DNA from 2 places in the Haloechinothrix sp. LS1_15 genome. Region 1 is predicted to be linked to the other one. Evidence: predicted binding sites of a transcription regulator. Region 1 holds the regulator's gene; the other holds the start of a gene.
What was found. The regulator HspR, encoded in region 1, represses chaperone genes until heat shock. The targets are predictions, from matches to a motif close to ANNTTGAGTNNNNNNNACTCAANNT.
Positions count from the first base shown of each region.

Region 2: a site for HspR is predicted at 1,638-1,662, ahead of F8178_RS10165 (NTP transferase domain-containing protein). Genes of this name have one in related genera too.

Region 1 covers NZ_WBXM01000001.1:281,715-285,094, reverse strand. The annotation lists gene F8178_RS01320 (hypothetical protein) at 1-838, shown strand, start outside; gene F8178_RS01315 (ESX secretion-associated protein EspG) at 868-1,611, shown strand; gene F8178_RS01310 (heat shock protein transcriptional repressor HspR) at 1,635-2,072, opposite strand; gene dnaJ (molecular chaperone DnaJ) at 2,078-3,295, opposite strand; gene grpE (nucleotide exchange factor GrpE) at 3,326-3,380, opposite strand, start outside.
Region 2 covers NZ_WBXM01000005.1:185,034-188,413, forward strand. The annotation lists gene F8178_RS10155 (IclR family transcriptional regulator) at 1-113, shown strand, start outside; gene F8178_RS10160 (DUF6986 family protein) at 287-1,567, shown strand; gene F8178_RS10165 (NTP transferase domain-containing protein) at 1,681-2,553, shown strand; gene F8178_RS10170 (aldehyde ferredoxin oxidoreductase family protein) at 2,559-3,380, shown strand, end outside.

The sequences.
Region 1 (3,380 bases):
CCCCGAGCTCGGCGGTGGCTCGGGTGCAGGCACCGGCGGTCCCGGCGCGGTGGGGGGCTCCGGGGCTACCGCCCCGTCGGCGGCCGCTGGCATGGGCGCCGGTGGTGGTGCCTACGGCGGTTCCGGGGCTGCGGGTGCGTCTGGTGGTTCGGCGGTGGCGCCGGGGGTGCCTGGTGGGGCTGCTGTTGGTGGTGCTGTCGGGGGTGGTGCTGGTGGTGGCACCGGGGCCGGGGCTGGTGTTGGTTCGGGTGCGGTGCGGTTGCCGGATGGCAGTATCCGGTATCCGGACGGGTCGATCCGGCGTCCGGATGGCAGTTTGGTGCGGCCGGATGGCACGGTGATCCCGCCGAGTGGCACGAGCGCTTCGGGAATCGGTGGTGCCGCAGGCCGGTCGGGCGGTGATTTCGGGCCGGTGGGATCGGGGGCGGTCGCCGGGGGTGCAGGTATGGCCGCTGGGGGTCTGGCCGCAGGCGGTGCCGCGGGCGCACGACCCGGTGGCGCCGCAGGCGGCGCTGCTGGTGTCGGCGGTGTGGCTGGTCCCGGCGCGATGAGTGGGCAGGGCGGCTTCGGCCCGACGGGCTCGGGCGCGGCTGGTGCGGCCGGGGGCGGCGCGGGCGGTGGTGCCGCGGCCGGGGCGCGGGCGCCGATGGGCGGCATGATGGGCGCCGGAGCTGGCGGTCGTGGTGGCCAGGGTGGCGAGGACGACACCCACCAGCGCAAGTTCATCCAGGACGAGCAACTCGACACCGGCCTGCCGGTGGTGCGCGACGAACACGGCGAGAAAGAGTACGACCCCGTCACCGGCATGGTCATCATCGACGGCGTCATCGGCGAATGAACCGGTGAGTCCGAGGGGGAGCAACATTCGTGATCACGAAACCGATCACCATCAGCCTGGAGACCTACACCACCCTGCTCGACAAGGAGAATCTGGGCGAACCCCACCCAACCCTGGTCGGGGGCGAGCTCTGGTACCCGCCGGAGCTCGCCCGAGAGCGGGATGTCCGCATCCTGCACGAGTTGCGGGAGCAGGGCCTCACCTCGGGTAACCGGGTCAGCGAGGACTTCCACGACACGCTGCGCCTCGTGCAGCGCCCTGCCGTGGAGTACTACACTTTCGCCGTCTCACCCGAAGGCGACCAATGGACCGCACGCACCGCCATGATCGGACGGGACGCCCTGCTGATCACCAAGCACGGTGCCGACATCCATCTCGAACCAATCCCACATGAACAGCTCGGGGTACGGCTAGCGGCCGCGCTCCCGGAAACACCCCCGGCACAGCTGAAGTCGATCACTTGCTCGGTGGCCGAGCTGGAAGCGCTACAAGCCGGAAAGTCGCTACCGCCCGGCCCGTCGTCCAGTGACGCCAAGCGCATGCAGCGCTGGCTCGACCTGGAACGGCAGAGCGCGGGCCAGCTGTACGCCGCTATCCGTGACGGAATGAACCGTCGGCACACCACCACTGCACCCATGCCGTGCTGGATCGACACCGAGTCGGGGAGGCTATTGCTCACCCCCGACGGTTCCGGCTGGTGCACCCTTACCGGAGGTGACACGATGAGCATCGCGCAGAAACTGTCCGCGCTGGAGGAGAAGCTGCGCGGCTGAAGCCCCGAGTCGTCGCGCGAGGGCTACCGCCGGTTCGGCGGGCGCCACACCACCAGCGCATCCCGTTTGCGGAACGGCACCAGATCCCTGCGGTACGAGGCGTGCACAGCCGCCGCGGCCTGTTCGGCGGCGGCGTAGGCTGAGGCAAGCTCCTCGTTCAGCCGGGCCACCTGGTCCCGCAACGACTCGATCTCGTTCTCCAGCTCGATGATGCGCTTGATTCCCGCGAGGTTGACACCGTCCTCTTGGGACAACCGCTGCACCTCGCGCAGCATGGCGATATCACGCACCGAGTACCGCCTGCCGCCGCCAGCGGTACGGCCCGGTGACACCAACCCCATGCGGTCATACGACCGCAGTGTCTGCGCGTGGAGGCCGGACAGCTCAGCGGCCACCGAGATCACGAAGACCGGTGTGTGCTCGTCCGCGCCATGGGGAAGTTCACCGAACCCTATCGCCATCGCCATCACCGCTCCTTCAGCATCCTCGTGATCTCAGGACGCGGATCATGATCAGCCATCTCCTCGGTGTAGGTGCGCAGCGCCGAAGCGGCCTTCTCGCTCAGCGACGACGGAACATTCACTTGCAGCGTGACCAGCAGGTCACCCGTGGATCCGTCCCGCTTCGCGATGCCCTTACCGCGCACCCGCAGCACCTTCCCGCTGTCGGTCCCCGGAGGGATCTTCACCGACACCTTGCCCTCCAGGGTCGGTACCGAGATCGTGGCACCGAGCGCCAGCTCGGAGAAGTCAACCGGCACTGTGATCGTCAAGTTGTTACCCGACCTGCCGAAGACCTTGTGCGGCGTGACGTGCACACGCACGTACAGATCACCCGCGGCCGCTCCGCCGCGTCCCGGCTCGCCCTGCGCTGCCAGCCGGATCCGCTGGCCGTCGGACACCCCCGGCGGGATCCTCACAGTGAGTGTCCTGGTCCGGGTGCTCGTACCTGCACCACGACACTCGGTGCAGGGAGAGTCCACAATGGTGCCGCGACCGCGGCACTCGCGGCAAGGCTCCGAGAACGCGAACGAACCCTGGCTGGTGCTGATCAACCCGACACCGCCGCACAACCCGCAGGTGCGCGGCGACGTTCCGGGGCGCGACCCGCTACCACCACAGGTACCGCAGCTCGCCGGGCTGGTGAGCCGCAACGGGACTGTCGCGCCTTTGACGGCCTCGGCGAAATCGATGCGGACGTCGGTCTCCACGTCACTGCCGCGCTGCGCCATCGTGGGACCCGCAGTGCCGGTGGTGGCACCACCGCCGCCGCGCCTGCCGAACAGGCCGCCAAGGATGTCGCCGAGGCCCCCGAATCCGCCGGGCTGCTGGCCACGACTCGCGCCACCGAACAGATCGGTGAACTCGAAACCTCCACCGTCGGGGCCGCTCCCGGCGCCGAAGGGGAAGCCACGCCCGCCTGCACCAGCCCCGCTTCCGGCGCCGGCACCGAACAGGCTACGGGCCTCGTCGTACTCCTTGCGTTTCTCCGGGTCGGAGAGCACCCCGTAGGCTTCCGAGACCGCCTTGAACTTGCGCTCGGCCTCGGCGTCTCCCGGGTTGGCGTCGGGATGGTTCTCCCTGGCGAGCTTGCGGTAGGCCTTCTTGATCTCTTCCTGCGACGCGTCGGGGGAGACGCCCAGCTCGCGGTAGAAGTCCTTGCCGATCCACTCCCGAGCGCTCACCGGACGTCCCCTCCTTCCGCGTCAACTCGATCAGTTCTGCTGTTCCTGCTCACCAGATGATGTCCCGACCTCCTGGTTCGGCTGG
Region 2 (3,380 bases), on a different contig from region 1:
CGGAAGGGCGGCTGACCAAGGAAGCCGTAACGCACATCGCCCCGCTGGTGATTGACGTAGCCAGGCGCCTGTCGAAGCAGGTGAACGAGCACGATCTCGAGGTCGGCTCCTGAAGGTCGCCGCGCTGACCACCGACCACTGTCCACATCCCCGAGCCCGCGCTCACGCACGGGAATCGCCGCATGCCCGACGACTCCCGTCGCACCGCCGGTTGCGTATTTCACGATACAGAATGTAAGGTTCGCATAGCAGAACGGTTGTACTGGAACCCGTACCGGGAGGTGCGATGGGGACGGACACAGCGACCTGGCCGGCGCGGCTACGCGGTGACGTGCTCGACGCGCTGGACAGCAGGCTGGCACCGGTCGACGCGTGGCTCAAGGCGGCCTACCCCGGCCGGGTCGCGGGACGGCAGCCCGTGCACACCGTCTACGTGCCTGCCGATCAGTTCACCGCGGATCTGCCACAGGCCTGGGGGCAGCAGGCGCTGGCCACGCTGGAGGCGCACGCGCCGACCACCGCAGCGCTGGCGGCGAGCACCGGCCTCGACGCCACGCTACTCACCGAGATCCACCCCCGGCTGATCGGCAAGCTGCGCACCGAACCGATCGAGGATCTGCGCATCGATTTCGAGGACGGCTACGGCGCGCCGGGCGACGAGAAGGAGGACGCCACGGCGCTTGCCGCCGCCCGAGAGCTGGCCGAGGCCCAGGCGCGGGGCAGCGCCCCACCGTTCGTCGGCATCCGGTTCAAGAGCCTGGAAGCCGCCACGCGCGAGCGGGGCGTGCGCACCCTGGACGGGTTCCTCGGCGCGCTCAGCCGTGCAGGCGCGCTGCCCGCGGGATTCGTCGTCACACTGCCGAAGGTCACCGCGGTGGCTCAGGTCGAAGCCATGACGGAACTGTGCGAGTGGCTCGAGCGCGCGCACGGGCTCCAGCAGGGGCAGCTCAGGTACGAGATCCAGGTCGAGACCCCGCAGGCGGTCCTGGCTGCCGATGGCACGAGCGCGATCGCGCGCATGGTCCACACGGCGGGTGACCGGTTGCTCGGCCTGCACTACGGCACCTACGACTACAGCGCGGCCTGCGATGTGGCCCCGGCGCAGCAGAGCATGGAGCATCCCGTGGCCGACCACGCCAAGGCGATCATGCAGCTGGCCGTGGCTGGCACCGGTGTGCGGCTGTCGGACGGTTCCACCAACGTACTGCCCACCGGCGACACCGAGAGGGTGCGCGCGGCGTGGCTGCTGCACGCCCGGCTGGTGACGCGTTCCCTGAAACGAGCTTTCTACCAGGGGTGGGACATGCACCCTGGACAGCTCGTCACGCGCTACGCCGCGACCTACGCTTTCTTCAGGGCGGGATTCGCCGACGCCAGCGAGCGGTTTCGGGCCTATCTGGGCGTCTCCGGCGGCTCCGGTGTCCTCGACGAGCCCGCCACCGCGCAGGCGCTGGCGACCTTCCTGCTGCGGGGATTGCACTGTGGCGCCATCGACGGTGCGGAGATCGAAGCCGCCGGGATGGACCAGGAGACGCTGTACGCGCTGGCCGACCGCGAGGTGCGCTGACCGCCCTGTACCACTACGTGGGCGGGTTCGCGACGCCATGCGGGAGCTCATCATCTCCCGCATCTCCCGCAGGTTGACTGAGCTGCTTTGACGTTTCGTATACCGTCTACAGTATGACTTCCGTCGCAGGGGTCGTGCTGGCCGGAGGCCGCTCCTCCCGGATGGGGACAGCGAAAGCATCCCTGGAGTGGCACGGCTCAACCCTGCTGCGACACGTCACCGGGATCCTCGGCCGTGTGGTCGACGGCCCGATCGTCGTCGTGCGAGCGCCCGGGCAGCGTTTGCCCGCTCTACCTCCTATAATAGCTGTTCACGAGGATCCGGAAGAGGGACGCGGGCCGATGCAGGGACTCGCCGTCGGTTTGGCCGTTGCCGCGAAGCAGGCCGGGACAGCGTTCGTGTGCTCGACCGACCTACCCTTCCTCCACGAGCGGTTCGTCCGGGCCGTGCTACGTGGCTTCCGGACCGATCCGGCGGCCGGGTGGCACACTCCCCCTGACGTGGTCCTGCCGCACGTGCACGGGTTCCGGCAACCGCTGGCGGCTGGGTACCGCACCTCGCTGGCCGGGCACGTGACCAAGCTACTCGAAGCGGGCCGCTCACGCCCTGCCCATCTTTTCGAGGAGTGTCGTGTCCGGACTCTCGAGGATGCGGATTTCCTTGCCGATCCCGAGCTCTCGGCTACCGATCCCGAACTCGACGCGGTGGTCAATGTCAACACGCCCGAGGAGTACCGGCAGGCGCGCGAGCGGGCAGCGCCCGAGGTACACGTCGAGTGCTTCGGGGTGTTGGCTACCGGCGGACGCACGCACACCCCCACGCGCATCAGAGCGGCCAACCTGGGTTCAGCCGCCGAGCAGCTCGGGCTGGAACTGGACCGACACATCGTTGCAGCGGTCAACGGCGACCAAATCCGCGGAGACCGGCTGTGGCCGTTGCAGCACGGCGACACCGTATCGTTCCTCTCCGCGGACGCGGGTGGGTGAGCACCATGGATGCTCCTGCCTACGGCTATTGCGGCCGTGCCCTCGTCATCGATGCCTCCGACGGCTCGAAGGAGGTCATGCCGCTGCCCGAGCGGGTACTGCGCGACTACCTCGGCGGCGTGGGCCTGGGAACCTGGCTGATGCGGCAGCTCTGCCCGGCCGGTGTCGATCCGCTCGGCGCTGCCGCTCCCCTGGCGTTCGTGTTCTCCCCACTGGTCGGTACCCCGCTGACCACCAGCGCCAAGTTCGCTGTCGTAGCTAAGTCCCCGCTGACCGGCCTGCTCAACGACGCGCTCGCGTCAAGCCACTTCGCCATCTCCGGCAAGCTCACCGGCTACGACGCGATCGTGATCACCGGACGCGCCGGTACGCTCACCTCGATCCTGATCGACGACGGCGAAGTGCGGCTCGCCGATGCCCGCGAGCTCGGCGGCCTGTCCGCAGGCGAGGCCGAGGAAGCGGTTCGCGAGCGCCACGGACGCCGGTGGCGGGTGGCTGCCATCGGACGGGCGGGGGAGAACCGTGTCCGCTATGCCACGCTGTCGCACGACGGCAGGCACGCCGGACGTGGTGGGCTCGGCGCGGTGCTGGGTGCGAAGAATGTCAAGTGCGTGGCCGTGCGGGGTAGCACCCGGGTCGAGCCCGCTGACCGGCAAGCGGTGCTGGCAGCGGCCAAGGACCTGCGGCAACGTTCCTTCGGTCCCGCCACCGCGAAGTATCGCGAGCTGGGCACGCTGGCGAACCTGCTGGCGTTCAACGCGATCAATACGCTCCCCACCAGGAACTTCCAGGCCGCCACGTTCGCGGACGCCCCGGCACTATCGGCC